One region of the Azorhizobium sp. AG788 genome, then DNA from elsewhere that is predicted to be linked to it. Evidence: predicted binding sites of a transcription regulator. Region 1 holds the regulator's gene; the other holds the start of a gene.

Region 1 (15,737 bases):
TTGCGGATGAAGGGACGGCTTTCCTCCTCCGGAAGCGACCAGGGGTGCGTGCCCCGGTTCGGTGCCCCATAGCTCATGCAGCCGAGGCAAAGGCGCGAGACTTCAAGGCCGGTACGGCCGAGCTTCACATAATCCATGTGGGATGGCCTCTTTCATGCGCGGCGGACGCCGCAAGGCAGGACGGGACCATACGCGCGGCTGGGGGAAAGCCGAGCATTTTTCTTCACGCGCGCGAATGGACTTGTGCGGTCCTACCGCCTCAAAGAGAGAGGCGTGCGTGCGGCCGCCGACCTCGACACCAAGATGAAGGCCTATCGCACCGACAATCCGAAGGCCAAGGCGATGGAAGCGGCTGAAAAGGCCATGGGGGCTGATCCTCCATCCGTGGGGTTTGGACGGAGCCGCTTGCGGTTCTGTCCGGGCCGCACGGGCGAGGCCGGCTCAACAGGCCAGACGATAGCGGCCGTTACCGGTTGAACGGCGGCGTGTAGGGGGCGAAGGGTTTGCCCGGTTCCATGGGCGCATTGGGCTGGAGAACGCAGTACAGGCGCTTGTTGTAGACGACCGCGAGGGGGAGGCAGATCTCAGCGACGCTTTTGGCGCCGTCCGAGCAGGACTTCCACGCCATCTGCATCTCACGGGCGCTGCACTTTTCTCCCGTGCATTCGTAACGGGAGATGGTGCCAGCCTTGGCGTAGAAGACGGTGGGCCTGCTGTAGGCGGCGGGATCGCCCAGCTCCTTTTCAAGCGCACGATAGGCGGCATCCGCATTGGCCTGCGTGCCCTGGCCGAAGACGGTTCCGAACCCCTCGCTCTGGAAGTCGAAGTCCCCGCCCTTGACCACGCAGGTCACGGCTTGCGCGGGCGAAATGGCGAAAGCGAACGCGAGGCATACGCCAAGCAGGCTGAACCGCCCTCTGTTCTTGGCTGTCTTACGCCACGTCCCGAAACGCATCACCGATCATCCTTCATCCAATGCACACGCCACCGAGCGAAGGGCAAGCGCTGCCCCCATGATTCTGGGAGCAGCGCTTCCGCCCGGACAACGGGCACCTTGACCCTGCTGCCGCCGTGCCCTACCACGCTCGCTCAAGTGAGCCCGTAGCTCAGCCGGTAGAGCACGTGACTTTTAATCATGGGGTCTCGGGTTCGAATCCCGACGGGCTCACCATCTCTCCCAGACAGTCGAAGCCGCGCCCTTAGCTTCAGCGATTCTGCGGCGGCGTCTGCAGATCGTTCGGCCCCTTGGGCCGCTCGGCCGGATCTGCGTGGCCCGCCTGCTGATCCTCCAGCGTCTCGGCGTGGTAGATGTTCCGCCCGACAAAGATCGCGACCATCATGAAGGCGACGGTCGCGACGATGAAAGCGGCGGCCTTGCCGGCGCCGCGGGGCGGGGAAGGGCGATCTGCGGACATGTTGGCATCTCTCCGTATCACGTGGGGTCCCTGGTGGAACGTGAAGGGAGGGCAAGCCGTTCCCGCTGCGCTTCCGCATCGCAGCATCGGCGCTTGACCCCATACCGGCCCGGTTCCACGATCCGGCTTCGACAGGAGCCCAAGATGCCCGTTCTGAATCGCGTTGCCGAAACCGCCGCCGAAATCGCCGCGTGGCGCCGTGAACTGCACGAATACCCCGAATTGATGTTCGATCTGCCCCGCACCTCCGCCTTCGTGGCGGAGAAGTTGAGGGGGTTCGGCTGCGACGAGGTGGTGACGGGCATCGGGCGCAGCGGCGTGGTGGCGGTCATACACGGCCGCGAGCGCGGAGCGGGGCGCGTCATCGGATTGCGCGCCGACATGGACGCGCTTCCGGTGGAAGAAGAGACCGGCGCGGCCCATGCCTCGAAGGTGCCGGGCAAGATGCACGCCTGCGGCCATGACGGCCACACTGCCATGCTGCTGGGCGCGGCCCGGCATCTTGCCGAGACGCGGGCCTTCGCGGGCACGGCCGTGCTCATCTTCCAGCCCGCCGAGGAAGGCGAGGGCGGCGCCCGCGTCATGATCGAGGACGGACTGCTGGAGCGCTTCCGGCCCGAGGAGATTTACGGCATGCACAACATGCCGGGCATTCCCGTGGGCCATTTCGCCATGCGGCCGGGCGCCATCATGGCCTCCACCGACCGGCTCGAGATCACGGTGGACGGCACCGGTGCCCATGCGGCGGCACCCCACCGGGGCGTCGATCCGGTGCTGGTGGGCTCGGCCATCGTGATGGGCCTTCAGCAGGCGGTGGCGCGCAATGTGGACCCGCTGGAGGCGGCGGTGGTGTCCATCACCATGTTCCATGCGGGTGCGGTGGAGAACGTGATTCCGCCCAAGGCGGAACTCACGGGCACCGTGCGCACCCTGAAGGCGCAGGTACGCGATCAACTGCGCCAGCGGCTGCCGGAGATCGTCTCCAAGATCGCGGAGGCCTACGGCGCCCGTGCGGAGCTGCGCTGGATCGACGGCTATCCGCCGACCGTCAACCATCCCGGGCAGGCCGATTTCGCCGCGCGGGTGGCCCGCGACGTAGCCGGGACGGACAAGGTGGATGCGGACACGACGCCCATCATGGCGGCCGAGGACTTCTCCTTCATGCTGGAGGCCCGGCCGGGGGCGTTCATCTTCGTGGGCAACGGCGACAGCGCGGGGCTTCACAACCCGCGCTATGATTTCGATGACGCCGCCATTCCCTACGGCACGTCCTTCTGGGTGCGCCTCGTGGAGAGCGCCCTGCCGCTGTAAGCGGGCGCTTCAGGCGCCCGTCTTACGGGCCGGTCTTGGGCGCAGAAGTCTTGGGCGCGCAGGTCTTGCGCAGGCGGAAGGTGATGACGCCGTCCGTCACTTCGCGTCCCTCGAAGACATTGCCCGTCTCCGCCGCCAGATGCGGAATGTCGATGACCGACATGGGATCGGTGCAGGAGACCACAAGCCTCGTGCCGCAGGCGGCTTCCGCCAGCGCCTTGCGCGTGCGCAGGGCAGGCATGGGGCACTTCAGGCCCTTGAGATCGAGATAGAGCTCGCCGGTCACCGGATCGGCGGCCGGGGTGCGCCGGCCGAAACCGGGCGCGCGATCCTTGCTCGGGCTGTCCACCATGCGAAGCGCGCTCCTCATGCGGTCTGGTCCTTGAGACGCGCGAGGCTTTCCTCGCGGCCGAGAACGGCGAAGACGTCGAAGACGGGCGGAGAGGTGGTGCGGCCGGTGAGGGCGGCGCGCAGCGGCTGCGCCACGGCACCGAGCTTCACGCCTGCCTGCTCCGCATAGGCCCGCACCACTGTCTCGGTGCCGGCGGCGGACCAGTCGGCCGCCTCAAGTTGCGGGATCATGGCGGCGATATGGGCGCGCGCCTCCGCCGTGAGCACGGCTTGCGCCTTCTCCTCCAGCGGCAGCGGCCGGGTGGCGAAGATGAACTCAGCACCGTCCAGCAGTTCGGTCAGCGTCTTGGCGCGCTCCTTGAGCCCCGGAAGGGCCGCGCGCAGCTGCTCCATGCGCGCGTCCGTCAGTCGGGCGAGGCGGTGCTCGGCGTCAGGCAGGTGCGGGATCAGGCCCATCACCGCGTCGAACAGCTCCGCGTCGGAGCTGGCGCGCATGTAATGGCCGTTGATATTCTCAAGCTTCTGGAAGTCGAAGCGGGCGGCGGAGCGGCCGACGCGATCCAGATCGAAATGCTCGACCATCTCCTGCGTGGAGAAGATTTCCTGATCGCCATGGCTCCAGCCGAGGCGGACCAGATAGTTGCGCAAAGCGGCGGGCAGATAGCCCATGTCGCGATAGGCATCGACGCCCAGCGCGCCGTGGCGCTTGGAGAGCTTGGCGCCGTCCGGACCATGGATCAGCGGAATGTGCGCCATGCGCGGCACGTCCCAGCCGAGCGCATTGTAGATCTGCGTCTGGCGGGCGGCGTTGGTGAGATGGTCGTCGCCACGGATGATGTTGGTGACGCCCATGTCATGGTCGTCCACCACCACTGCCAGCATGTAGGTGGGCGTGCCGTCCGACCGCAGCAGGACGAGATCGTCCAGGTCCTTGTTCGGGAAGGTGACGGTGCCCTGCACCTGATCCTCGATCACCGTGACGCCCTCCTGCGGGGCGCGCAGGCGGATGACCGGCTTGCGGTCGGTGGGGCGCTCCGAGGCCGGGCGGTCGCGCCAGCGGCCGTCATAGCGCGGCGGGCGGCCCTCCTTGCGGGCGAGCTCGCGCATCTCGTCGAGTTCCTCGGGCGTCGCATAGCAGGGGTAGGCATTGCCCCGCGACAGCATCTCCTCCACCGCCTGCCGGTGCCGCTCGGCACGGGCGAACTGGTAGATGACGTCCCCGTCCCAATCGATGCCGAGCCAGGTCAGGCCCTCCAGAATGGCGTCGATGGCCTCCTTGGTGGAGCGCTGGCGGTCGGTGTCCTCGATCCGCAGCAGCATCTTGCCGCCCTTGGCCTTGGCGTAGAGCCAGTTGAACAGCGCCGTGCGGGCGCCGCCAATATGCAGAAAGCCCGTGGGGGAGGGAGCAAAGCGGGTGACGATCTGCGACATCTCGTAAAGGCCGGACGTGGGAGGAAAGCGGGTGGGCGAGACGCCCCTGTGAGGCCTGCCAGCAGGCCGACGCGCACGAAGCCGTGGCGCATGCGAGGCGCCCGTGTAGCATAGGCGCGGGAGCGAAGGAACACGGCCGATGGGGGACGGTCGGGCAGGGGCGCGGGGCCGCCCCGCCGAAGCACGCGCGGGCGTGCTCGGCGGCGCTGTCGCGCGCCCGGTCTTCATCCCCGCCCCGGTGTGGCCCGGTGCCCTCCTCGGCCGCCTGCGCGACCGCCTGTTGGCCGACGTCCGTGCCGAGGCGGCTTCCGGCCGGCTGGTCCTCTGGCTGCCGGTTGGCTTCGGCTGCGGCATTCTTCTCTATTTCGGCGCGGCGCAGGAGCCGTCGCTGCCGGCTGTCCTCGGTCTTGCCGGCGCCCTCGCAGTCGCAAGCCTTTGTGCGCGGGCGCGGCCCGTGGCCTTCGCGCTGCTGCTGTGGCTGACCGCGGTCGGAGGCGGTTTCGCCCTCGCTACCGCACACACCGCATGGATCGCGCACCCGGTGCTCCTGCCGCCTCAGACACCGGTGCGCCTCTCCGGTTTCGTGGAGCAGGTGGAGCGGCGGGCGAAGGCGGATCGCATTCTGCTGCGGGTGACGACAGCCGAGGGCAAGGGGCTTGCGGTGAAGCCGCAGCTCGTGCGGCTCTCGGTGGCGCGGGGCAGCGCACCGGCGGCAGGCACGCCGGTCTCCGTTCTGGCCCGCCTGCTGCCGCCCATGGAGGCGGCGCTGCCGGGTGGATATGACTTCGGCCGCAATATCTGGTTCCGCGGCATTGATGCGGTGGGATTCGGGCTCGGTCGCCCGCGGATCATCGCGCTCGCCGAGCCGGCTCCCTTCAGCGTGCGCATGGGGCGCCTCGTGGACGAGGTGCGTCAGGCGGTCGGCGCGCGCATCCGCGCCGTGCTCAGCGGCACCGCCGCCGACATCGCCGTGGCGCTGGTCGTGGGTGACCGTGCTTCCATCTCTCCGCAGGTGGAAGAGAGCATGCGCGTCTCCGGCCTCACCCATGTGCTCTCCATCTCCGGCCTGCACATGGCCACGGTGGCGGGTACACTCTTCTTTCTCGTGCGCGGCGGCCTTGCGGCCTTCCCCCCGCTGGCGCTGGGGTTTCCCATCAAGTCTCTGGCGGCTGCGACGGCGCTCGCGGGAAGCGGCGTCTATCTCCTGCTCTCCGGGAATGACTGGCCGGCCCAGCGCTCCTTCTGGATGCTCGCCATCGTGCTGGTGGGCGTGATCGCGGGGCGAGCGGCGCTCACTCTGCGCACGGTCGCGGTAGCGGCGGTTCTGGTGCTGGCGTTCGGCCCCGAATCCTTGCTGGAGCCCGGCACGCAGATGTCCTTCGCCGCGACGCTGGCGCTGGTGGCGGCCTACGAGCAATGGACCGGGCTGCGCGGCCGGCTGGCGGCCGGCCCGCTCGTGCTGCGGGCGCTGGCGCGCATGGGCCTGTTCTTGGCCGCCCTCTCCATGACCTCCGTGGTCGCCGGGGCTGCGACGGCGCCCTATGCGGCGCTGCATTTCCAGCGCCTGGGCATCATGGGCCTCCTCTCCAACCTCGCGGCCATGCCGGCGGTGGAGTTCCTCGTCATGCCCTTCGGCCTGCTCGGGGTGCTTCTCCTGCCGTTCGGCTGGGATTTCATCGCCTGGCCGGTGATGGGCCTCGGCATCGACATCATGGTGAAGGTGTCGGACGTGGTTGCGGCCCTGCCCGGTGCCGACATGCGCACCGATTGGGTTGGGGCGGGCACTGCCGCCTTCGCGACACTCGCTTTGCTGGCGCTCTGCCTGCTGCGGGGGCTTCTGCGCCTTGCCGCCGTGCCCTGCGTCGTCGCGGCGCTCCTGCTCCTGGGCGCGCCACCCCGGCCGGACGTGCTGATTGCCGCCAACGGCCAGACCGTTGCCGTGCGCGGCGGCGATGGGCGCCTGAGCATCGCGGGCGCGCGCAGTTCGCGGCTGGTGGCGGAGCAGTGGCTCAGCAAGGAAGCCGATCCGCGCACGGCGGAGGCGCCCGATCTGGCGCAGGGCTTTGCCTGCGATGCCCGCCGCTGTATGGCGCCGCTCCCGGACGGCACGAAGATCGTATTGGTTCGCAAGGCCGAGGCTCTTCCGGCCGCGTGCGGGGAAGCGAGCCTCGTGGTGACGGCGGAGGTCCCTTCGACCGAGAACATTTCGGCCTGCGCCGCCCGCCTGTTCACGCCGCAGGACATGAGCCGCACGGGGACGCTGGCGCTCTTTCATCGACCGGGGCAGGCGGCAGGGGAGATAGCCACCCCGCATCGGGTCGCGGGTGAACCTCCGCCGGCGATGGGAGAGGCCGCACCAGCGGCCGTGGAGCTGCCACAGGCTGCATCCGGCAACAGCGTGCAGGCTAAAGCCGCGCCCGAGCTCCGTCCTGAAACGCCGTCCGAAACAGACGCTTCGTCTTCCGAGGTGAGACCCGCATCGGCGCAAGCCGAACCGGATGGTCCGCCGCCGGCCCCGCCGGCCACGCGTCCGCGCCGCATGGCGGCCGATCACCGGGCCTCGCTCTGGCGCGATCAGCAGGCCCGCTGGGCCAAGGCGCGAGAGATAAGGGCGGCAAGGAACGGAGGCACCCAATCCGGGATACGCCCGATGTCCTCAGCGCCGCCGATGCCGCCAACGGCAGATGCCGGGGCAATCAGGCGCGCACATGTGGAGGAGGAGCCAACCGTGGGTAGGCAGAAGTCCATCGCTCCGTCAGCTCAGCCGCACACGCCCACGGAGAGGGCCCCTCGACAATCGGCGCGGAGCGCCATGACCCAAGCGCCTTCTCAGGCGCAAATCCGCCAGTCCTTCGCTGTGCACTGGCGAACTGTTCCGACGCGCCCTGTCGGCGTTCAGCGGCCCTGGATGCCAGTGCTCCCGGATCTGCCGATGCCCGTCGTCGATACGGAGACAGCCGGCCGCCGAAGCGCGGACGATGCGCAGGAGGAACCCTGATGGTCCCGCTGCATCTCACTGTCCCAAAACAATCCGTCTCTCGGAAACCGCGCTTCCGAACGCGCCCTCAGTACCGGCGGATGAGCCCCACGAGCCGCCCCTGGATGCGCACGCGGTCGGGGCCGAAGATGCGCGTTTCATAGGCGGGATTGGCGGCCTCAAGGGCGATGGAGGCGCCCTTGCGGCGCAGGCGCTTGAGGGTGGCTTCCTCGTCATCCACCAGCGCCACGATGATGTCGCCGGTGTCGGCCGTGTCGCACTTGCGGATGAGCACCGTGTCGCCGTCGAGAATGCCGGCCTCGATCATGCTGTCGCCGCGCACCTCAAGGGCGAAATGCTCCCCCGTGCCGAGCATTTCGGGGGGCAGGTTCAGCGTGTTGCTGCGGGTCTGGATGGCCGAGATGGGCGAGCCGGCCGCAATGCGGCCCATGACGGGCACGGCCACCACGGCGGCTGGTTCCTCGTCATCCACCACCGGGCGCACGCGCCCGAGGCTGCCCTCGATCACGCTGGGTGAGAAGCCGCGCCCGCCGCTGCGGGCGGCCGCGAGACCCGGCGCCGCGCTATCCGGCAGGCGCACCACCTCCAGCGCCCGCGCGCGGTTCGGCAGGCGGCGAATGAAGCCGCGTTCTTCAAGGGCCGTGATGAGGCGATGGATGCCGGACTTGGAGCGCAGATCCAATGCTTCCTTCATCTCGTCGAAGGAGGGAGGCACGCCCGTTTCCTTCAGGCGCTCATGGATGAAGCGCAGAAGATCATACTGCTTGCGGGTGAGCATCGTGTGGTTCCGCCCCTTGCGACCAGGCCCATCGGACCGGGAGACGATCCGCTCCGCGCCCTGCGAAACAAATCAGGAACATTATGTACCTGTTTCTTGTTTGTTCCACAAGCCTCAACATCGGGTAAACGCCGGTCTCAGGCGTTGAGCGGAATGATTTCGCACGGGTCGCCCACCTTTGCCTCGGGCGCATGAGCGGGGCGAATCAGCAGGCAGTCGGCGCTCGCGAGAGCCGAGAGCATGCTGCTGTCCTGATTGGTCAGAGGATGGGCAATGGCTTGCCCGTCCTCGAAACGCAGCCGCGCCCGCACGAAATCCATGCGCGTGTCATTGGCCGGCATGGCGGTGCCGAGCCGCGCCGGGCGCGTCGCCATCAGCGGGGCATCCTCGCCCTGCATCCGGCGCAGGATGGGCAGCAGGAAGAGCACGGCGCAGACATAGGCCGAGACCGGATTGCCCGGCAGGCCGAGGGCCCGCATGTTGCCGCCGGCGCCGAACATCAGCGGCTTGCCGGGGCGCAAGGCGATCTTGTGCACGGCGAGCGCGATGCCCTCGGCCTTCAGTGCCGGGGCCATCAGATCATGCTCGCCCACGGAGGCGCCGCCAGAGGAAACGAGCACATCGATGCCGAGGTCACGGGCGCGGCTTATGGCGGCGCGGGTCTCGTCCATGCCGTCGCGCACGAGGCCGAGGTCGATCACCTCCGCGCCCGCTTCGCGCGCGAGCGCCGCAAGACCATAGACGTTGGACACCACCACCTCCGAAAGGAGGCCGGTGGCCTGTCCGGGATAGACCAGCTCGTCTCCCGTCTGGATGATTCCCACCCGCGGGCGGCGGGCCAGCGGCAGGATGGCGTGATCGGCGGCTGCAGCGAGCATCACGTCGCGAGCATTCAGCCGCCGGCCGGCCGGCAAGAGGGCGGTGCCGGCGGCGAAATCAAAGCCCGCCTTGCGCACATTGCGGCCCTTGGCGAGCGGCACGGTGATGGTGACGCTGTCGCCGTCCCGCGTGGTGTTCTCCTGGATGACCACGGTGTCCGCGCCGGGCGGCACGACGCCGCCGGTGAAGATACGCGTGGCTTCTCCCGGCCCCACGGCGCCGTCGAAGGCGCGGCCAGCGGCCGATTCGCCCACCACCTTCAGGGTCAGCGGGATGTCCAGCGTCTCGGGATAGGCGAAGGCATAGCCGTCCATGGCCGACATGTCGGCACCCGGCTGGCTGCGGCGGGCGGCGAGCGGGGCCGCGAGCACGCGGCCCACGGCTTCGTCCACTGGCACCATCTCGGTTGCCAGAACATCGAGATCGCGCGTGATGAGCGCGAGGGCGTCGGCCACCGGCATGAGCGGGGCCTTCTTGGGCGTGCCGGTCATGCTCACGCCGCGCGCCAGTCGCCCGAGCGGCCGCCGGATTTTTCAAGCAGGCGGATGTTCTCGATGCGCATGCCGCGATCGGCGGCCTTGGCCATGTCGTAGATGGTGAGGCAGGCGACGGAGACGGCCGTCAGCGCCTCCATCTCGACGCCGGTCTGGCCGGCGGTCTTCACTCGCGCGACCACATGAAGACCGGGCAGGGTTTCGTCCGGCGTCACTTCCACTTCCACCTTGCTCAGCATGAGGGGATGGCAGAGGGGGATGAGCTCATGGGTGCGCTTGGAAGCCATGATGCCGGCGATGCGGGCGACGCCGAGCACGTCGCCCTTCTTGGCATTGCCGGACTGGATGAGCGCGAGGGTCTCGGGGGCCATCACCACCTGTCCTTCCGCCAGCGCCTCGCGCGTGGTGGAAGGCTTGTCGGACACATCCACCATGCGCGCGGCGCCGGTGGAATCGAGGTGGGTGAGGCGCGTCATCAGCGGACCCTGGTCCAGGTCTGGGTCTGGCACAAGGGCACGACGATGCAGCCGCGCACCTTGAGCGTGTTGTCACCATCCAGCGTCAGCGAGGCGCTGTAGGTCTTGCCGTCATCGGCATTGTAGATCTGCCCGCCGGTCCATTCCGTGGGGCCGCCGGAGAAGCCGCCGAGAATCTGCAGGCCCTTCAGCACGCGGTCGCGCTTGGCGGCATCCGAATTCTTCGTGTCCTTGAGGTTGGGGTCGGCCTTGATGCCCTCGGAGGTCACGATGCGGCCGCACACCGAGGCGCCGCACTTGCTGATCTCCACCTGTCCGCCATGCACCGGCGTCGCCCACAGGCCGGTCACGTCAGCGGCCGCGGCCGGGAGCGTGAGTCCGGTGAGGCCCATAAAGGCGCTCGCGGCGAAAATACCCACCATCTTCATGCGCATCTCCCTAGGGGCCGCATCTTGCGGCGGCCTCGGGGCCAGTATGCCCCCGGCCGTTCCGCGCCGGAAGTCAGCCGTTCAGCAGCGTGCGGGTGGCGGAGGTGACATCCTCCTGCCGCATCAGGCTTTCGCCCACGAGAATGCTGGCGATGCCCACCTGCCGGAGCAGCTTCACGTCCGCATGCGTGAAGATGCCGCTCTCGCCGATGACGATGCGGTCCTTCGGCACGCGCGGGGCGAGACGGCCGGAGGTGGCGAGCGTCGTCTCGAAGGTACGCAGGTTGCGGTTGTTGATGCCGATGAGCTTTGAGGGCAGAGCGAGCGCCCGGTCGAGCTCGGCTTCGTCATGCACCTCGATGATCGAATCCATGCCGAAATCGGTCGCCGCGGCCACAAGGTCGCGGGCGAGCGTGTCATCCACGGCGGCCATGATGACGAGGATGCAGTCGGCGCCCCAGGAGCGGGCTTCCGCCACCTGATAGGTGTCGAACAGGAAATCCTTGCGCAGCACCGGCAGGCTCACCTGCGCGCGGGCAGCGATGAGATATTCCGGCGCGCCCTGAAAAGAAGGCCCGTCGGTCAGGATGGAGAGGCAGGCCGCGCCCCCGTCCTCATAGGCGCGGGCCAGCTCCGGCGGATCGAAATCCGGACGGATGAGGCCCTTGGAGGGGCTTGCCTTCTTGATCTCGGCGATTAGGGCCGTCTGGCCGGCGGCGATCTTCGCCTCCAGCGCCTTGGCGAAGGGGCGCACGGGATCGGCCGCGCGGGCGGCCGCCTCGGTCGCGGCCTGCGGACGCGCGGCGCGCGCGGCTTCGATCTCGGCGCGCTTGTAGGTCTCGATGCGGGAGAGAATGTCGCTCATGCGTCCACCTGCGGGGCAAGCGCCTGCGTGGCGCGGGCAAGTTGCTCAAGCTTCGCCTTGGCGGCGCCGCTGTCGATGCTGGCCTTGGCCATGTCCACCCCGTCGCGCAGCGAGGCAGCGCGGCCGGAAATGAGGAGGGCGGCGCCGGCATTCATGACGGCGACGTCGCGATAGGCGCCGGGGGCACCCTCAAGCACGGCGCGCAGAGCTGCCGCATTGTGCTCGGCATCCCCGCCGCGCAGCGATTCCGGTGCGGCGCGGGTCAGGCCCACGTCCTCCGGGCTGATCTCGAACGTGTGCACGCGCCCGTCTTCGAGGCTCGCCACGTCCGTCGTACCGGAGATGGTGATCTCGTCCAGGCCGTCCGATCCGTGCACCACCCAAGCGCGCTCGGAACCCAGGGCTTTGAGCACCTCGGCCAGCGGCGAGAGCCACGCCTTGGCGAACACGCCGACCATCTGGCGCTTGACGCCGGCCGGATTGGAGAGCGGGCCGAGCAGGTTGAAGATGGTGCGGGTGCCCAGTTCCACGCGCGTCGGGCCGACGTTCTTCATGGCCGGATGATGCGTCGGCGCGAACATGAAGCCGATGCCGGTCTCCGCAATGCAGCGCGAGATGGCGGCGGGCGCGAGGTCAATGCGAACGCCCAACGCTGCCAGCACATCCGCCGCGCCGGACTTGGAGGAAAGCGCGCGGTTGCCGTGCTTGGCCACCGGCACGCCGGCGCCCGCGACGATGAAGGAGGCGCAGGTGGAGATGTTGTAGGAGCCCGAAGCGTCGCCGCCCGTGCCCACCACGTCCACCGATCCGACGGGGGCGTCCACGGTCAGCATCTTGGCGCGCATGACGGAGACGGCGCCGACGATCTCGTCCACCGTCTCGCCGCGCACCCGCAGGCCCATGAGCAGCGCGCCCATCTGCGAGGGCGTCGTCTCGCCGGACATCATCTTGTCGAAGGCGTAGGCCGCCTCGTCGCGGTTGAGCGCCGTGCCCATGGCGACCTTGTTCAGGAGGGGGCGGAAGCGTTCCATCGGGTCAGTCCTTGGCGCGCGCGGCGTTGAACGCGGTGGCGATGTCGAGGAAGTTGCGCATCAGCGCATGGCCGTTCTCGGAGGCGATGCTCTCGGGATGGAACTGCACCCCGTGCACCGGCCGGGTGCGGTGAGCGAGACCCATGATGAGGCCGTCGGCCGTGTGGGCGGTTACTTCCAGATCGGCGGGCAGCGTCTCGCGCGCCACGATGAGCGAATGGTAGCGGGTCGCCTGGAAGGAATGGTTGAGCCCGCGGAAGACCGAGCGGCCCTCGTGCAGGATCTCGGACATCTTGCCGTGCATGGGTGTCGGGGCACGCACCACGTCGCCACCGAACACCTGACCGATGGCCTGATGGCCGAGGCAGACGCCGAACATGGGCACCGTGTCGCTGGCCCTGGCGATCAGGTCGCAGCAGATGCCCGCCTCGTTGGGCGTGCAGGGGCCGGGGGAGAGCACGATGGCGTCCGGCTTCTCGCCGAGGATGCCTTCCACGTCCATGGCATCGTTCCGGCGCACGGTCACGGTGGCACCGAGTTCGCCGAGATAGTGCCAGAGGTTGTAGGTGAAGCTGTCGTAATTATCGATCAGCGTGACGGCGGTCATGGCGGCTCCAGCGTCCGGCGGATCCGGACGGCGCCCCTCGCATGGGCGAGGCGTGGCGCTCCGGACAAGGGTTAAAGCGTGGCGGCGTTCACAGGGTCAAGCGCCGCGCCATCGCCCTTCCGGTGTGGGGAGTCCGGCCCGCCTCATTGGCCGCGCCCCGCCCGTGCCGCAAAGCGCACCGCTTCCTCGCCGGCGCGGAACAGGGCCTTGGCCTTGTTGACGCACTCCTGATGCTCGCTCAAAGGCACGCTGTCATAAACGAGGCCGGCGCCGGCCTGCACATACATGCGTCCGTCCTTCACGATGGCGGTGCGCAGGACGATGCAGGTGTCCATCTCGCCATTGGCGCCGAAATAGCCGATGGCGCCGGCATAGATGCCGCGCTTGTCGCGCTCCAGCTCGTCGATGATCTCCATGGCCCGCACCTTGGGCGCGCCCGAGACCGTCCCGGCCGGGAAGCCCGCCGCCAGCGCGTCCAGCGCATCGAAGCGCGGGTCCACCTCGCCCTCCACGTTGGAGACGATGTGCATGACCTGGCTGTAGCGCTCGATGAAGAAGCTGTCCGTCACCTTCACGGTCCCGATCTTCGAGACGCGGCCGGTGTCGTTGCGGCCGAGGTCGAGCAGCATCAGGTGCTCGGCTCGCTCCTTCGGGTCGGCCAGAAGTTCGGTCGCGAGCGCCTCGTCCTCGGTGGGGCTCGCGCCCCGCCGGCGCGTACCGGCGATGGGGCGGATGGTGACCTTGCCGTCGCGCAGCCGCACGAGGATCTCCGGGCTCGAGCAGACCACCGAGAAGCCGGCGAAGTTCAGATAGACGAGGAAGGGCGCGGGATTGATCCGCCGCAGCGCGCGGTAGAGCGCGAAGGGCGGCAGGGTGAAGGGACTCTCGAAGCGCTGCGAGAGCACCACCTGGAATATGTCGCCGGCCCGGATGTAGTCCTTGGCCTTTTCCACCATGGCGCAGAAGTCGGCTTCGGTGGTGTTCGATGTGGCCTCCACCGCACCATGGAAGGGCTCGGGCGCCGGATGGGCGATGGGCTGTTCCAGCGCCAGCGTCACCCGGTCGAGACGGGCGAGCGCGGCCTCGAAGGCGGCGGTGGCGGAAACGCCGGGCTTGGGTCGCACGGGTGTGACGGCGGTGATCTCGTCCTTCACCGCGTCGAACACCACCATGATGGTCGGGCGGATGAGCAGGGCTTCCGGCACGCCGATGGGGTCGGACTTGGCGGGGCCGAGCTTCGGCTCCATCTGGCGCACCATGTCGTAGCCAAGATAGCCGAACACCCCGGCCGCCATGGGGGGGGCACCCTCGGGCAGCTCGATGCGCGATTCGGCCAAAAGGCTGCGTAGCGCGGCGAGCGGAGCTTCGGGGCAGGGCTCGAAGGTCTCGGTGTCGGTGAGCGCGTGGCGGTTGATCTCGGCCTTCGCACCATTGCTGCGCCAGATCACGTCCGGCTCGAGCCCGATCATGGAATAGCGCCCGCGGGTCTCGCCGCCTTCCACCGATTCCAGGAGGAAGGCATTGGCCTTGTCGCCGGCGATCTTGAGGAAGGCCGAGACGGGCGTCTCGAGGTCGGCGACCAGCGTGGTGCTGACTACCTGGGCCTCGCCCCGCACGTAGCGGGCGGCGAAGCCGTCGAACGAGGTCGGTGCGCTCATGCCACGCTCCCTCAGTTGACCTGATTGGCGCCGACCGCCTGCTGCACCGCGCGCTGGTTGATGGTGAGGCCGATCTGGCCCTGCAGGGCTGTCAGATACTGCTGGAGAATGTCGTTCTCCACCTGCTGCTGGAGCTGGTTGTCGATCCGGATGTCGTTGGCGCTCGGCGGCGATTCCACCTTCGTCACCTGGAACACCAGTTGCTCGGCATTGGCGGTGCCGAGTGCCACGCCATAGCCGTTGAGCGCCACGCCGAACACCTTGGCCACCGCTTCGGTGGTGAAGTCGCCCTCGGCGCGACCGCGTTTCAGGCCGCTGGCGGTCTTGACCTCAAGGCCGTTGGCGCTGGCCACGTCCGCGATGGACTTGCCGGCCTCGAGTTCCGTCAGCAGACCCTTGGCCTTGGCTTCAACCGCCTTGACCACCTCGTCCTCGCTCCAGCGGGACGCCACCTGCTCGCGCACCTCGTCGAAGGGACGCTCGCGGGAGGGGGTGACCTCGTTCACGTCGAACCACACATAGCCGCCGTTCTGCGCCAGCTGGATCGGATCGTTGTCGACGCCCGGCCGGCTGGAGAAGGCGGCACTCAGCACATTGACGCGGTCGGGAATGTCGGTGACCTCGGCGCCGGAGGGCTCTCGGCCCGAGCGGTCCACCGCATCGACCACCTCGGGCGTGAGACCGAGCTTCTGCGCCGTCTCGCTGAGCGAGGCGCCTGAGGAGCGCTCGTCTTCGATGGCATCGTGCTTGTCCAGAAGCTCCCGCCGCGCGCGCTCCAGAGCGAGATCGCGCCGCAGGCCTGCTTCCACTTCCGCGAAGGGCTTGACGGTCGCGGGAACGATCGTCGTCACATGCACCAGCGCATAGCCAAAGCGCCCCTGCACCGGATCGGACGTGCCGTCCGCCGGAAGGGCGAAGGCGGCGTCTGCAACCTTGGGATCGATGATGGCGGACTTCGCCACAAGGCCGAGGTTGGTGTCCTTGTCGGAGAGGCCGCGCGCCTTGGCGATGTCAG
Region 2 (15,737 bases), on a different contig from region 1:
GCCCTCATCGGGAGCGTGCCTGATTAGCGGGCAGTCCAAGTTTGGATCGGATAAGTCTTTGATTTTGTTTCAGGCCAGAGGCCCGGCGCCGAGTCAGGGCCGGCCAGAACCCGTCGCCGGAAATCGTGACGGCCTGATGTCAGGCGTCTCGAGTAGGCGTGAAGGAGCATAAAGGCTCCCGCGCGTTCGCACCTGCGGCAAAACCGTGTCGCCGCCGCGCGAAACCGTCGCAACCCATAGCGGAACACCACCAAACTGGAAGCATCCCTGCGCCAGATGCATAAGGTGAAACCCGCCCGGACACAGTCGCTTTGTTTGCATGCATATGATGCGCGCGACGCGGGACGGAGCCCTGTGTCCGGGTGTGGACAGGGATTCGGGCCGGCCAGCCCCGATCCAACGCCTCGTCGGCCTTCGAGATGAGGCATAAGCCCGCCGCGCACCAAGAAAGGAGCGGAATCGCCCCGCCTCTGGCTTTCCCATCCGTGCCGCACCAGCGGCTGCGCGCTCCTCGGAGATTCCACACCCGCGAGGGCGCACCACCGCGTGGGAGGCTTGCAGGAGGGCAAACGGCGCCCCCGGGGAGGCGCCGTTGGGTTATTCGGCCGCTGTCGCCTTCTTGCGCGTCTTCGCCATGGGGCGGCGGGCGAGCACTTCCGCGAGGAAGGTGCCGGTATGGGAGCGCTTCTCCTTGGCCACCACGTCCGGCGGACCGGCCACCAGAATCTCGCCGCCGCCGTCGCCGCCTTCCGGTCCGAGGTCGATGACCCAGTCGGAGGTCTTGATGACTTCGAGATTGTGCTCGATCACCACCACCGTATTGCCCTGCTCCACCAACTCGTGCAGCACCTCCAGCAGCTTGGCCACATCATGGAAGTGCAGGCCGGTGGTGGGCTCGTCCAGGATATAGAGCGTGCGGCCGGTGGCGCGCTTGGAGAGCTCCTTGGCTAGCTTCACCCGCTGCGCCTCGCCGCCCGAGAGCGTGGTGGCCTGCTGGCCGACCTTGATATAGCCAAGGCCCACCTGCGCCAGCGTCTCCAGCTTGTCGCGCACGCTCGGCACCGCCTTGAAGAATTCGGCGCCCTCATCCACCGTCATGTCCAGCACGTCGGCGATGGACTTCTCGCGGAAGGTGACTTCCAGCGTCTCGCGATTGTAGCGCTTGCCCTTGCAGACGTCGCAGGTGACGTAGACGTCCGGCAGGAAGTGCATCTCGATCTTGATGACGCCGTCGCCCTGGCACGCTTCGCAGCGCCCGCCCTTCACATTGAAGGAGAAACGCCCCGGACCATAGCCGCGCGCCTTGGCTTCCGGCAGGCCGGAGAACCATTCGCGGATGGGCGTGAAGGCACCCGTATAGGTGGCCGGATTGGAGCGCGGCGTGCGGCCGATGGGCGACTGGTCGATGTCGATGACCTTGTCCAGATGCTCCAGCCCCTCCAGCTTGTCGAAGGGGGCGGGGGCGTCATGGGCATTGTTCAGCCGCCGCGCCACCGCCTTGTAGAGCGTGTCGATGAGCAGCGTGGACTTGCCGCCGCCCGAGACGCCGGTGATGGAGGTGAACAGGCCGAGCGGGATTTCTGCCGTGACATTCTTCAGATTGTTGCCGCGCGCGCCGGAGAGCTTCAGCATCTTGCGCGGATTGGGCTTGCGGCGCGGGGCCGGCGGCACGGAGAGCTCGCCGGTGAGATACTTGCCGGTGATGGAGGCGGGGTCGGCCAGGATTTCCTGCGGCGTGCCCTGCGCCACGATGCGCCCGCCGTGGATGCCGGCGCCCGGCCCCACGTCCACCACATAATCGGCGGCGAGGATGGCATCCTCGTCATGTTCCACGACGATCACCGTATTGCCGAGATCGCGCAGGCGCTTCAGCGTCTCCAGCAGCCGCGCATTGTCGCGCTGGTGCAGGCCGATGGAGGGCTCGTCCAGCACATAGAGCACGCCCGAGAGGCCCGAGCCGATCTGCGAGGCGAGGCGGATGCGCTGGCTCTCGCCGCCGGAAAGCGTGCCGGAGGAGCGGCCGAGGGTGAGATATTCGAGGCCCACATCCATGAGAAAGCGCAGGCGCTCGCGAATCTCCTTCAGGATCCGGGCGGCAATCTCGTTCTGCTTGTCGGAGAGCGTGCCGGGCAGATCCTCGAACCATGCGCTGGCGCTTCGCACGGACATCTCGCCCACCTGGCCGATATGGTTGCCGGCGATCTTCACCGCCAGCGCCTCGGGCTTCAGGCGATAGCCCGCGCAGGTGGCGCAGGGCACGGTGGAGAAATATTTCGAGATTTCCTCGCGCGCCCAGTCGCTCTCCGTCTCCCGCCAGCGGCGGTCGAGATTGCGCACGATGCCCTCGAAGGTCTTCTTCGTCTCGTAGGCTCTGAGGCCATCGTCATAGGAGAAGGCGATCTCCTCCTCGCCCGAGCCGAACAGGATCACGTCCTGCGCCTTCTTGGGCAGATCGTAGAAGGGCACGGTGAGCTTGAATTTGTAGTGCTTGGCGAGCGCATCCAGCGTCTGGCCGTAATAAGGCGAGGTGCTTTTGGCCCAGGGGGCGATGGCGCCCTGCTTGAGCGTGCGGCTCTTGTCCGGCACCACGAGGTCCGGATCGATGGTCTGCTCCACGCCGAGACCATCGCACGCCGGGCAGGCACCGAAGGGATTGTTGAAGGAGAACAGGCGCGGCTCGATTTCCGGGATCGTGAAGCCGGAGACCGGGCAGGCGAATTTTTCCGAGAAGATGACGCGCTTCGGGCTGCCGTCCGCTTCCTTCTGGTCGGCAAACTCCAGCACGGCGATGCCGTCCGCCAAGCCGAGCGCGGTCTCGAAACTGTCGGCGAGGCGGGCGGCGATGTCGGCGCGCACCACCACGCGGTCCACCACCACGTCAATGTCGTGCTTCAGCTTCTTGTCGAGGGCGGGGGCTTCCGCGATCTCGTGGAAGGCGCCGTCCACCTTCACGCGCTGGAAGCCCTTCTTGAGGAACTCCGCCATCTCCTTGCGGTATTCGCCCTTCCGGCCGCGCACCACGGGGGCGAGGATGTAGAGGCGCGAGCCTTCCGGCAGATCGAGGGTCCGGTCCACCATCTGGGAGACGGTCTGGCTCTCGATGGGCAGGCCGGTGGCGGGGGAATAAGGCACGCCCGCGCGCGCCCAGAGCAGGCGCATGTAATCGTAGATCTCCGTCACCGTGCCGACGGTGGACCGGGGATTCTTCGAGGTCGTCTTCTGCTCGATGGAGATGGCGGGGGAGAGGCCGTCGATCTGGTCCACGTCCGGCTTCTGCATCATCTCCAGGAACTGGCGCGCATAGGCCGAGAGGCTTTCCACATAACGCCGTTGGCCTTCCGCATAGATGGTGTCGAAGGCAAGCGAGGACTTGCCCGAGCCCGAGAGGCCCGTGAACACCACGAGGCTGTCTCGCGGAATGTCGAGATCCACATTCTTGAGATTGTGCTCGCGCGCGCCGCGCACGGAAAGAAGCCGGGCATCGCGTCGGTCCTTGGGGGCAGTGACGGCGCGGGAGGAGGGCTTGCGGTCGCTCATGAGTCTCGAGCTTGGGCTGGCGGGCGGGGGCCCGCAGAGAACGGACGGATCGCGGCCAGCCGTCGCCGGTGGCAGCTTCAGAACAGCGTCTGTACGGCAGGGAACCGACCGCGGATGTTCAATCCGCCTCTCGGCTTCCGGCCCGCATCGCCGTGCCGCCGGCACCGTCGTTCCCGCTCCATCGAGGGGCGGGCAGGGTGCCTGCAACGGGGCTCATATAGGAAGCGGCGTGCGATGCAGCAGGGAACGTAACAGGAACGTGCGGGTCGGGCCAGTAAAAAAGCTTGAAACCGTAGCTTGTGGAAATATCGGGCACGCGCTAGAACATAAATGGAACATTGGGGGTTGCCTGGGCCATTTTGGTGGACAACGGGCGCGCGCCCTCGCTTCGCCCGGCAGGACCGTTACGGTGCGAGCAAGGTCTGAGGGCCGTGCGCCCAGGCGCTGATCGGCGGCCTCCGGTGTCAGACCTCATCAGCAGACGTGAAGACAAGAGAACGGAGACCCGAATGGCCGGCAGCGTCAACAAGGTGATCCTGGTCGGCAATCTGGGCCGGGATCCGGAGATCCGCGCCTTCCAGAATGGCGGCCGGGTGTGCAACCTGCGCATCGCCACGTCCGAGACCTGGCGCGACAAGGCGTCCGGCGAGCGGCGCGAGCGCACCGAGTGGCATTCGGTTGCCATCTTCAACGAGAACCTCGTGGGCGTAGCCGAGCGGTTCCTGAAGAAGGGCTCGAAGGTCTATATCGAAGGCCAGCTCGAGACCCGCAAAGCGCCCGACCAGAATGGCGGCGAGCGCTATTTCACCGAGGTGGTGCTGCGCCCCTATCGCGGCGAACTGACCCTGCTCGACGGTCGCGGCGGCGGCAGCGAGGGCGGGGATGATTACGGCGGCGGCAGCGGCGGCTATGGCGGCGGTTCCGATTTCGGTTCCTCCGGTCCCATGGAGCGCGTCTCCGGCGGCGGTGGCGGTTATTCCGGCGGTGGGGGCGGCGGCTTCGGCGGCGGCGGCGGTTATTCCGGCAGTGGGGGCGGCGGCTTCGGCGGCGGCCCGGCCCGGTCGGGAGGCGGCGGCGGTGGCGGCGGTGCCCGCTCGGGTGGCGGTCGCCCGGCCGACGATATGGACGACGAAATCCCGTTCTGAGGCACAGCGGCGCGCAGGGCTCCCCGACCACGCATGCTTTGGCCGCCTCTAGCGATGAGGTGAGCGCGCGCTGGGTTGGGTGTTGAAGCGCCTTATCCTGTTGGACAAGACCTAAAGGCGCTGCTGGGCAGCGCCTTTTTCTTTGCCGGTCTTTCCATCGGATCAGTCAGCCAGCTTCGGCGTCTTTACGACGGGCAAGCGGCTCCGTTCGCGGCGTCACGCTCGATCGTGAGGCGCCGTCCGGCGCGTCCACCTCGTCGGCGAAGCATTCAGAGGCGTTGTCCGGAATAACTGGTGGCGGGGGATGCGGGAGGCCGGGCGCACAATGGCGCGCCCGGCGGGAAATGGAGGTCAGAAGTTGACCGTCAGCATGCCCTTGAAGGCGTTGTCCTGGATGCCGGAGGCGAACTGGCCGCTGTAGGTGGCGGAGAGCACCGCATTGGCGTTGATGCGATAGTCGAGCCCGGCGCCGATGAGGGCGCTGTCGCGGGCGAGCGGCACGCCGGTCACCGTGAAGGGCTGTGAGCCGGTCGCAAAGGCCGTGGTGGAGGCTGGAGCCACATCGCCGAAGGCATGCAGCCAGGCAAGGCTGAGGCTCGGGCTCACCGTCAGGCCGGGCACCAGCGTCAGGCTGCTGCCCACCCTCAGGCCGAGGCTCGAGAACACCGTGTCCATGTCGCCGGTGCTGACCGAGAGGGCGGACGTCGAGCCGGTCTCGGTCAGGCCGTTGGTGGCGAGGTGCACGTAAGCGAGGCCGGCGAAGGGCTCCAGTGCCATGCCGTTCATGCGGAAGGTATAGCCCGCCTCGCCGAACACCTGCGTCGTGCCGGCGTCATAACCGGAGGTGTTGCGGCCGCTGTAACCGCTGAACACCACGCTACGGGTCATGGCCGCATCGTGCCACGTATAGCTGACGCCGGCCTTCAGGCCGAGGTCGCCATAGCGGGCGCCCGCATAGAGGCCGATGTCGTAATTGTCGATGGTGCCGGAGCTGTTGCGGGCATTCGCATCGAGCGTGGTGCGGCTGTAGCCGCCCATGAGGCCGACGCGCCACCGATCGCCCAGCGCCACGTCGGCGCCGCCGAACACGCCGGCGATGTCGCTGCTGACGCTCGCCGCATTGCCGTTGCCCCAGGCATTGCCCCAGGCACCGAAGCCCTGCATCCAGAGCGTCGGGGTCAGGCCCGGCGCCAGCGCCGCCGTCTCAGGCCCGCCGGGCGCGGTCGCCGGCGCGAGCGCCTGCCCGAGCCGCGCGCCCACCGCATCCCGCAGATAGATCGACTGCTGGAGCATGACCGTGCTTGAGGAGGCATAGGCCTCGCCCGACAGGCTGTCGAAGGCGGCGGGCGCCGCACCGACGGGCAGGTTCGCGAGGGCGTAATAGACCGGGTTGCTCCAGCCGAGCCCGTCGGCAGCCCCCGCCACGGCCCGCTGGTTTGCGGTGAGCGCCTGGCTGGCGAAGCTGATGTCGTTGCGCCGCAGCGTCAGATAGACGTCGTTGGCGTCATAGCTCAGCAGCGGCGTCAGGAAGGCGAGGTTGGAGGTGACGCTGGCGAATGTCCCGCTCACCCCGCCCGAGGCCTGAAGGATGGTGAGCGTGGTGACCGGGCTGTAGCCGCCCGCCGTCGCATTCACCGCCACCGTGCCGCCGAGGATGCTGGCAGTGCCGGAGGCGGTGATGAGATCGTGGGCGCCGGAGGGCGTCACGTCCACGCTATAGACCGAGCCCGGCAGGAAGGTGACGTTGCCGGCGACCGTAAGGGTGCCCGGCGAATAGCCCGGCGCCGCCGTGCCGCCGGAGGCCACCGTGAGGCCGCCGATGGTGCCGGTGCCGGAGATCGTGCCGCCGGTGCCGATGGTGTAGCTCGACCGGGACACGGCATTGGGCGACAGGACGAAGCTGGAATCCGCAACGCCGATGTTGCCGTTGTAGCCGGCGGCCGAGGTGAAGTTCACCGTGGAGCCGCCGGTGATGATCACCGCGCCCGAGCCGGTGATGGTGCCGGGGAAGTCGTAGGTGCCGGAGCGGTTGAAGACAAGCGTGGCGTTGTTGACGACGTTGCCGACGATGGAGCCGCTGGCGCCGCCATTGCCGATCTGGAGCGTGCCCTCGGAGATGAGCGTGCCGCCCGTATAGGTATTGGTGCCCGTCAGGATCAGCGTGCCCGCGCCGGTCTTCGTCAGCGAGCCCGTGCCGGAGATGGTGCCGGAATAAGTGCCCGTGGTGGTCTGGTTGAAGACCAGGGCGGCATTGTCGATGATGCTGCCGGTGAGGCTGGTGGTGCTGCCCACCAGGGTTCCGGCGGTGACGGTGGTACCGCCCGTATAGGTGTTGGTGCCCGTCAGGATCAGCTTGCCGAGGTCGTTCTTGTTGATGCCGCCCGTGCCGGTGAGGGCGCTGGCGATGGTGGCAACCGTGCCGGCGCCCGCCGCGCTTCCGTCGCCCACGCGAATGCTCGCCTGGGCGGTGCCGGACAGGGTCAGGGCATCGCCGGTGACCAGATAGCCGTTGGTGACGAACTGCATGCCGGTGGTTGCGACGGTGCCCGCGCTGGTATCAACGCGGACTGTGCCCGCCGCGCCCTGGAAGATGGCGAACCCGGCGCTCCAGGGCTGAGGAGCGGTGCCTGCGGCATTGGTCCAGTTGGTCTGGGGCCCGGCCGTCCAGGTTCCGCTGCCGCCCACCACCGTTCCGGTCGCTGTCGTGGTCGTGCCGTTCCAGAACTGCATGGTCTGCCCGATGTCCGACACCAGCAGATTGACCTGCCCCGCCACGGAGGTCTGGATGACGCCGACGAAGCCACCGCCGCGCGACACGTCGAGGCCATTGTCGGTAAGCGTGCCGCCATAGCCGAAGATGCGATAGCTGCCGGCCCCGAAGCCGGCATCGGCCGTCACGTTCAAGGTGCCGTCCAGCGTCAGGTTGCCCAGCACATTGAACGGCGCACTGCCACCGGCCGCGCCGAGCGTGACGTTGACATTCGATTGGGACGCAAGAAGCAGGGCGCCCATAGTGAGGGGGGCGGCCTGCGTGCCCGCGAGCGTGCCGCCATTCACCTCGACCCTGCCGCCGATACTCCCGCTACCGGACAGCGTCGCTCCGGTGCTCAGGATGACCTGCCGCGTTCCCCCGAGACTGCCGGTGACCACAAGGCTGCCGGCCTGTACCTCAGTCCGCCCGGTATACGTATTGGATCCCGAGAGAGTGAGCGTTCCAGTTCCGCTTTTGAACACGTCTCCCCTGCCCGAAACAATGCCAGAAAACGTAACAGCATCAGAGCGGGCGAAGGTGAGTTCGCCGTCATTGGCGACGTCACCAACGATGGACCCTGTCGTGCCGCCGTTGCCGATCTGGAGAATTCCAGTGAAAGGGACAATGGTTCCACCCGTATATGTATTTGTTCCAGTAAATATGACTGGTCTATAGAATCCTCTGAGTCCTGCGCGAGATACGTCAACTAAACCTGTTCCGGATATGTTGTTTGATGAAATATATGTACCATTATTTCCGAATACCAATTTTGAGTTGTTAACTATGTCTCCGATAATATTTCCTGGAGGACCAAATACATCGTTTCCGATCCAGAGGGTGCCGGCGGAAATCGTGGTTCCACCTGTATAATCGTTGTATGCGCCAATAACCAGGGTGCCAAGGTCTGTCTTGTTCAGGCCGCCGGTTCCCGTCAGTTTGGCATTCATAAAAGCAACTGTTCCTGCGCCCGCTGCAGTGCCGTCACCCACCCGGATGGGGATCTGAGAGGACCCAGTCAGCGTAATTGCGTCACCGCTGATCTCGTACGAAGATGTTACGAATTGCATGCCTGTCGTGGTGACCGGGCCAGCGCTGGCGTCAACCGTCACCTTTCCTGGCCAGCTCTGAAAGACGGCAAAGTTTCCGTTCCATGCTTGGGAGAGCGTACCGGCGGCGTTGCTCCAGTTTGTCTGGGGCCCGGCCGTCCACGTGCCAGGACCACCCCACAATTGGCCTGCTGGCGTGGTGGTTCCTCCATTCCAGAACAGGATGCTCTGCCCAGGGTCCGTGACAACCAGGTTCACCTGCCGCGCTATCGCCGTTTGAACGGTGGCGGAGAGGCCTCCAACAGGGGTCACATTGAGGCCGTTGTCTGTCAGGCCTCCGCCGTAGTTGAAGAGGCGATAGACGCCGGTGCCGAAGCCGGGATTGGCGGTCACGTTCAAGGTGCCGTCGAGCGTCAGGCTCCCGAGTACGTTGAAGGCCGGGCTGCTGCTGGCGGCGCCGAGCGTGACGTTGACGTTGGACGCCGACGCGAGCGTAAGGGAGCCCATGGTCAGCGGCGCGGTCTGGTTTCCGGAGAGCGTGCCGCCGTTCACGCGCACGTTGCCGGCGATGCTGCCGCTGCCCGACAGAGTGGTCCCCGTCCCGAGGGTCACGTTGCCTGCGAGGCTGCCGTTGACCGCGAGGCCACCTCCCTGCACCGAGGTGAGGCCGGTATAGGTGCTGGCTCCCGTCAGCGTCAGCGTGCCGGTGCCATACTTGAACACCGAACCGCTTCCAGAGATAGCGCCGCCGTAGGTCAGTGCGTCGGAGCGGTTGAAGGTCAGCGTTCCCGCATTGCTGATGGCGCCGCTGATGGAGCCCGAGGTGCTGCCGTTACCGATCTGCAGCGTGCCCGCCGTGATGGTGGTGCCGCCGGTGTAGCTGTTGGCGCCTGTCAGCGTCAGCGTGCCGGAGCCGCTCTTGACCAGCGCGCCCCCACCCGAGAGCGAACCCGCATAGGTGATGCTGTCGCTGCGGTTGAAGGCAAGGGTGCCGCCGACGAGGGAGATGTTGCCGCCGAGGGTGCCCGTCGTGCCGCCATTGCCGATCTGCAACGTGCCGCCGGAAATGGAGGTGGTGCCGGAGAAGCCGCTATCGTCGCCCGTGAGGATGGTGGTGCCGGGGCCCTGCTGCACCACCTCGCCCGTTCCCGAGATCGCCGAAGCGAACACATAGGCCGCGCCGGTGTGGTTGAACACCAGCTTGCCGGAACCGTCGCCGAAGACGATGCCGAGCGTGCCGCCGTCGACGGAGCCCGGAGCAGCGGCGGCCGCTCCGGCTGCGCCACCGATGCTGAGCACACCGACGGAGCCCGCATTCGTCGCGATGTTGATCTGGTTGGCGGCCCGCAGCAGCGCCCCGTCGGTGACCGTGACCGTGCCCGTCCCGCTGAAGCCGACCCGCATGTTGCCAGGCGAACCCGCCGCGGCATTGGGCACGACCTCGTAGATCGTCCCGGTTCCGGTGAGGGTGAGGGTGCCGACGGCGCCGGGGTCGACGCCGACCGCACTGGTGGAGGATTTCACATACGCGCCGTCAGAGACCGTGACCGTGCCGTTGCCCGGATTCCCGTTCCCGGTGCCGCCGATATAGAGGGGCAGGCCGTTGAGCCAGCGCGTTCCGGCGCCGGTCACCAGCATGGTCGCGGTCCCGTTTCCGCCAATATAGCTGCCGTCGGCATCAAGCAGCGCGCCGCCGGACACTTCGATATGTCCGCTATCGGGCGAGAACCAGCCGTCGGAGGTGCTCCAGGTGACCGGACTGCTGGTGCGCGTTCCGACCTTCAGAGCCGTGTTGGCGCCGTTCACATAGATGCTGGAGTTACTGCCCGACGTGTAGAGCCCGAGCAGGTTGTCGAGGACGGCGCCACCGGTGATCTGCAGACTGCTGGTTTGGGCGCCAATGTTGCGCAGATACAGGCCCTGGGTCGTGAACAGCGTGCCCGCGCCGCTCAGGGTCAGGCTGCCGGAGCCCGATGCGGTGGGGGGCGAATTGTTGTCGAAATCACCGATATAGGTGACCTGGCCGACAGAGGCCGTTGCCCCGCTGCTCAGTGTCAGCGAACCGGTGCCCAGATTGCCGACCTTCATGTATGTGCTGATCGTGAGACCCGAATTCGTGCCGGAAACGGTCGCCGTTCCGCTCGCTCCGGCCTGTTCGCCGAGAATGAATGCGTCGCTCGTCAGTTGCGCCGCGGTGCCGATGGTCAGCGAGCCGGTGCCCGTGGTGCCGATGGACGCAAGACCCGTATTGGTCCAGGCAGACCCGGTGCCGGCGATGGTCACCAGAGCGCTGGCGCCGCCACTCGCATTGACCGCGGCCGTGGTGCTGCTGAGGGTGCCGCCGTTAGAGATGGCGAGCGTGGCGGTCGAGGCGCTGCCCACCGTGAGGGAGCTGACGCCCAGCGCGCCCTGCACCGCCAGCGTGCCGGCATTCACCACCGCCGTTCCGGTCAGGCTGCTGCCGCTGCCTGTGACGGTCCAGGTGCCGGTGCCGGACTTCGCCAGATTGGCAAAGCCCTGGAAATTGCCCGTGGCGCCCACCGAGCCGAGATCGAGGCTGCCGGTGGCCGAGCCGTTCAGTTCCAGCGTGTTGGCGCTGCTGACGTTGGTGACCTTGCCGACCAGGGTTGCGCTATCGGCGAGCACCAGCCGGTTGCTGCCGGATCCCATGGCGATCGCGGTGTCGGATGCGGAGGCCGCCGCGATGCGCCCGCGGGTCGTGATCGTGCTGTCGCCATTGCCGGTCTGCACCGCCGTGGTGCCGGTGGTGGTGATCGTGCCGCTGTTGGTGAGGGCGTTCGTGGTACCGTCGAGCAAGATGCCGATGCCGGTTGCGCTCACCGTTCCAGAGTTGGTGACGCCGACGGCGCCGTTCCCGCTGACGGCGACGATGCCTGTCCCGCCCGTGGCCGTGACGGTGCCGGTATTGGAAACGGTGACCGTGCCGACGGTGGCGTTGGCGTTCACGCCGCCGGTGCCGGTGATGCGTCCGGCGTTGGTGACGGTGAGGATGCCATTGTCTGTGCTGACCGCGACGCCCGTGTCCGATCCCGCGATGACGCGGCCGGTCGAGGTGTTGGTCACGGTGACGTTGTTGCTGCCGGAGGCGGCGATGCCCTGATTGGTCGTGGAGGGCCCGAGGCTGGAATCCCGCTGGGCTTCGATATAGCCGCTGTTGGCGATGGTGACGTTGCCGGCGTCGGCCGATCCCTGGACGCCGATGAAGTTGCGGGCGAGCACCGAGCCGGAATTGTTGATCGACACGTCGCCCGACTGCGACCAGGCAATCAGGCCTTGCTTGGTGGTGGATGTGACGGTGCCGGAATTCTCGATGCTTGAGGTGCCGAGATAATCGATGGAGCGGATGCCGGCGAGATAGGCGTTCACGAGGCCGGAGTTGTTCACCGTGACCGGCACCGCCGCGCCGCCGACCGGGCTGCCGTCAGCATAGATGCCGCGGTTGTCCGTCGAGGTGACGGTTCCGGTGTTGGTGATGGTCACCGATCCGGAGTTGCTCGTGGCGGTGAGGGCGTCCGAACCGGTCGAGATGATGGTCGCGCCGCTGGTGATGGAGATGTCGCCGCCGACCTGATTGCGCACCCACAGGCCACCCGAGCCGCCGGTGTTGGTGAGCGAGACGTCCGAATCGAGCGTGACCGTGATAGTGGCAGGCAGCGTTTGCGAGGAAACGTTGACGGCACCATTGCCCGTCGCATTGACCGTGGTGTTGCTCACCGTCAGCGTCATGACGATGGAACTGGTGGCCGCGGGCGCGACCGAATAATTGATCCACCCGCTCGGGATGGTCATGTCGCTCACGCTCAGCGACGTGGTGCCGTCCACCGGCTGCACGTTCACGCCATTGGTGTCGCACTGATAAACGAGCTGGTTGCCGATCGTCGTGCAGCCCGCTTCGGCGGGCTGGGGCAGGAGTACGATGCCGGGAAGTGCGAGGCTGAGTGCGGTCAGCGAAACACCGAGACGCAGTTCGGCACGAAACGACGATTGGCGCCCACCTGCGCGGCGCGAAATCACATTCGACAATTGACCATCCCCCGCCGACACAACGCTCGCCACCTCCCGCCAGCGGGGGCACGACAGAACGTGTGCATGATCAAAGCGATCATAACCGTTCCTTAGGAGAACAATATCGAATCCCCCTCCGTCAACTGGCGCCGGAGGGCGGTCGGCAGCTTTGCTTGGGAAGTGACGAAAATGTCGCGTGGTGCCGATTCAGGGAGCAGTGCAACATCCCGTTTGGCACCGCAATGCGCTTGATAGAAACGGAATGGTCAGGCTCACGCTTCTCGTGTCGATCCTTGTATTGTTCATGACGTGCGCAGGCGAGGCGCGGTTCCGGATCGCTATTACGACCTCATTACATGATCTAGGGTGCATGGAATCCATGTCGGGCCAGTCGAGCCCATTTCGGACGAGCGACGATGCTCCGGCTCCACTGCTGTTCGCTGCGGAGGTGTGATCAAACCGTATGTGCCTGTGCCTGGAGCGGCGCTCGGACCTTCGCGGCCGGAGGGCGGCACGCCCGGAGGATGCCGGTCGGGCGGCAGCGTCAGCTCAATCGGGCGGTGGCGCGCCCGCCTGCGCGATGGCCGAGGCGACCTCCGCGAGCGTCCTTCCGTGGGCGCGGATGGCTTCGGCGAGTGAGAGGGCGGAGCGGATCCAGATCATGGAAACCACAGCCTCCACCCGCTGGCCCACCATCACCGGCACAGCGATGCTGCTGGTCTTCGGCCGGAACTCGCCGCCATCGCGCACCGCGAATCCGTTCTTCCGGGTTTCCGACAGGCAGCGCGCCAACCACGCGTCATCGAGGAAGGGACGGTCCTCCCCGTCATCCATGCGCCGCAGGTGGCCGAGGATGGCCTGCCGGTCTTCCGGCGGACAATAGGCGAGATAGGCGCGCCCGGCGGAGGTCCTGAGCATGGGCAGGCGGAAGCCGATCATGCCGCGGTCGATGGACAGGGGGCTGCGGGTGTGGGTGGTCTCCTGGATCACCATGGCCGCATCCTCGTAGACCGTCAGATCGAGAGGCCACACGAGGCGGGGCGCATAATGGCCGAACACGGGGCCTGCCGCCTGGCAGATGCGCGCCTGCGCGGCATAGCCATCGCCAAGGCTGGCGGCGAGGCGGGTGACGCGGACCTGCGTGGAGGAGGCGGAAAAGGCCACGTAGCCCTCTTCCTCCAGCGTCTGCAGCAGCCGATAGACCGTGGGCCGGGGAATGCTGAGCGCGCGGGCGATCTCCGCCGCCGACGTGCTGCCGCAGGCATTGATATGCCGCAGCACCGCGAGGCCCCGGCGCAAAGCGCGCACGCCGTCGCTCTTCTCGGGCGTCGCGTCCCTGTCCTCGGCCATTTCCCCGTCTCGCCGGATCCCCCGGTCTCTTTTTGTATCGTACACAATGCACACCTGCCGTGGCCAGCGTTCCAGCCACGGCAGGTGTCACGTCTTCAAGGCACTTTCCGCGGGCTCACCGCTCGGCGACCACCGGGTTGCGCAGCACGCCGACGCCGCTCACCTCCACTTCCACCACGTCGCCGTCCTTCATGAACAGCTTCGGCGTGCGGCGGGCGCCGACACCGCCCGGCGTACCGGAGACGATCACGTCGCCTGGCAGCAGCGGCAGGATGGTGGAGGTGTAGGCGATGAGGGTCGGGATGGGCGTGATCATCATATCGACGCTCGTCTGCTGCACCTGCTGGCCATTGAGGCGCGTGGTGAGCTTGAGCTGAGTCGGGTCCGGGATTTCGTCCGCGCTTACCATCCAGGGGCCGAAGCCACCCGTGGCGGCGAAGGTCTTGCCCGGCATGAACTGTGAGGTGTGGCGCTGCCAGTCGCGGACGCTGGCATCGTTGTAGCAAGCATAGCCGGCCACGTGGGAGAGCGCATCCGCCTCGGAGATGCGCCGGCCGCCCTTGCCGATGATGACGGCGAGCTCGCCCTCATAATCGAACTCGTCGGATTCCAGCGGCTTCACCAGCGCCGCGCCGGAGCCCACCTGGCTGCCGGGATAGCGGGCGAACAGCATGGGGTTGGGCGTGACGGTGCGGCCCGTCTCCGTCACGTGGTCATGATAGTTGAGCCCCACGCACACGATCTTGTCGGGATCGGGAATGACCGGATCGAGGGCCACGTCGTCTAGCGCGACATCGGCGGGCGCGGCGGCGAAGGGGGCCGCGCGTTCCAGACCGCCGGCGATGAAGGACCGCAGCGTCGGGGCCTCAGGGAAACGGCGGGCGAGATCGACGATCCCGCCGTCGGTCACGAGGCCATAGCTGGCGCGGCCGGCATGGGTGAAGGAAGCGAACTTCATCGGGCGAACCTTTTCCTTGAACATCTTCTTGGGGGAAACAGGAGAGGGCCGGGCGGGCGGTGCCGGCCGGATCAGGCGGCGGCGCGCTGGGGCAGGTAGGCCATCGGCCAGTCGGCCAGGGCGGCAAGGTCTCCGTCATCGAGCACCGCTCCCGCCACATAGCGGTCCGGCCGCAGCAGCAGGGCGCCGACGCCTTGCGCCTCCAGGAGGGGCTTCAGAGCCGGACAGGTGGCTTCGGTGACCACCGTCACCCCGGCCGCCGCGAAGCGCCGGCGCACCGGCTCGCTCGCGGCGCTCCACATCCGCTCGCCAGCGAGCAGGGCGAAGCCGAATCCGACGGCGTCATCCAGCAGCCGCCCGTCGGCGAGCCTCGGCTGGGCGAAGCGGCTGCCGGCGAGCTCGCTGCGGCCGGCAGCGATGCCCGGCCCCAGCCGGGGCACGCGGCTCTGGATGCGGACGACGCCGTCTGCGTCGCGGAAGGCGGCATTCAGGGCCGCTTCGGTGCCGCAGGTGTTGATGAGCCCGCCCAGACGCACGGCCATTTCGATGTAAGCATGGGCGTCCGGGCCCCGTTCGCTCTGATAGGTGTCGAGCAGGCTCTCACCGGCCTGCCCGTGCACCACCGCCTCCAGCTTCCAGGCGAGATTGGCCACGTCGCGGATGCCCGAACACATGCCCTGCCCCATGAAGGGGGGCGTCTGGTGCGCGGCATCGCCTGCGAGCAGCAGCCGGCCCGCCCGCCACTGGCGGGCGACGGCGGAATGGAAGGTGTAGACGGCGGCCCGCTCCAGATCCGCCTCGTCGGGCGCGAGCCACGGCGCGAGCAGCGACCAGACCGTCTGCGGCTGGACCACCGTGCGGCTGTCTTCGTGCGGCAGCACGGTGATTTCCCAGCGCCGGCGGTCGCCGGGGCCGCGCACATA

What was found. The regulator LexA, encoded in region 1, represses DNA repair genes until DNA is damaged. The targets are predictions, from matches to a motif close to TGTTCNNNNTGTGTTCNG.
Region 2: ssb (single-stranded DNA-binding protein) is a predicted target of LexA. The motif match lies at 3,858-3,875, and genes of this name have one in related genera.

The regions. Positions count from the first base shown of each region.
Region 1 covers NZ_SOBM01000002.1:261,992-277,728, forward strand. The annotation lists gene DFO45_RS05225 (aldo/keto reductase) at 1-137, opposite strand, end outside; gene DFO45_RS05230 (hypothetical protein) at 274-477, shown strand; gene DFO45_RS05235 (hypothetical protein) at 467-853, opposite strand; tRNA gene DFO45_RS05240 (tRNA-Lys) at 1,096-1,171, shown strand; gene DFO45_RS05245 (hypothetical protein) at 1,206-1,415, opposite strand; gene DFO45_RS05250 (M20 aminoacylase family protein) at 1,560-2,726, shown strand; gene DFO45_RS05255 (sulfurtransferase TusA family protein) at 2,749-3,096, opposite strand; gene gltX (glutamate--tRNA ligase) at 3,093-4,508, opposite strand; gene DFO45_RS05265 (ComEC/Rec2 family competence protein) at 4,648-7,506, shown strand; gene lexA (transcriptional repressor LexA) at 7,574-8,284, opposite strand; gene glp (gephyrin-like molybdotransferase Glp) at 8,422-9,654, opposite strand; gene moaC (cyclic pyranopterin monophosphate synthase MoaC) at 9,657-10,133, opposite strand; gene DFO45_RS05285 (DUF2147 domain-containing protein) at 10,133-10,561, opposite strand; gene trpC (indole-3-glycerol phosphate synthase TrpC) at 10,635-11,426, opposite strand; gene trpD (anthranilate phosphoribosyltransferase) at 11,423-12,457, opposite strand; gene DFO45_RS05300 (aminodeoxychorismate/anthranilate synthase component II) at 12,462-13,064, opposite strand; gene trpE (anthranilate synthase component I) at 13,208-14,722, opposite strand; gene DFO45_RS05310 (SurA N-terminal domain-containing protein) at 14,734-15,737, opposite strand, start outside.
Region 2 covers NZ_SOBM01000008.1:222,935-238,671, reverse strand. The annotation lists gene uvrA (excinuclease ABC subunit UvrA) at 598-3,537, opposite strand; gene ssb (single-stranded DNA-binding protein) at 4,047-4,682, shown strand; gene DFO45_RS21070 (autotransporter domain-containing protein) at 5,034-12,515, opposite strand; gene DFO45_RS21065 (DNA-binding transcriptional regulator) at 13,056-13,856, opposite strand; gene DFO45_RS21060 (fumarylacetoacetate hydrolase family protein) at 13,972-14,814, opposite strand; gene DFO45_RS21055 (bifunctional 3-(3-hydroxy-phenyl)propionate/3-hydroxycinnamic acid hydroxylase) at 14,886-15,737, opposite strand, start outside.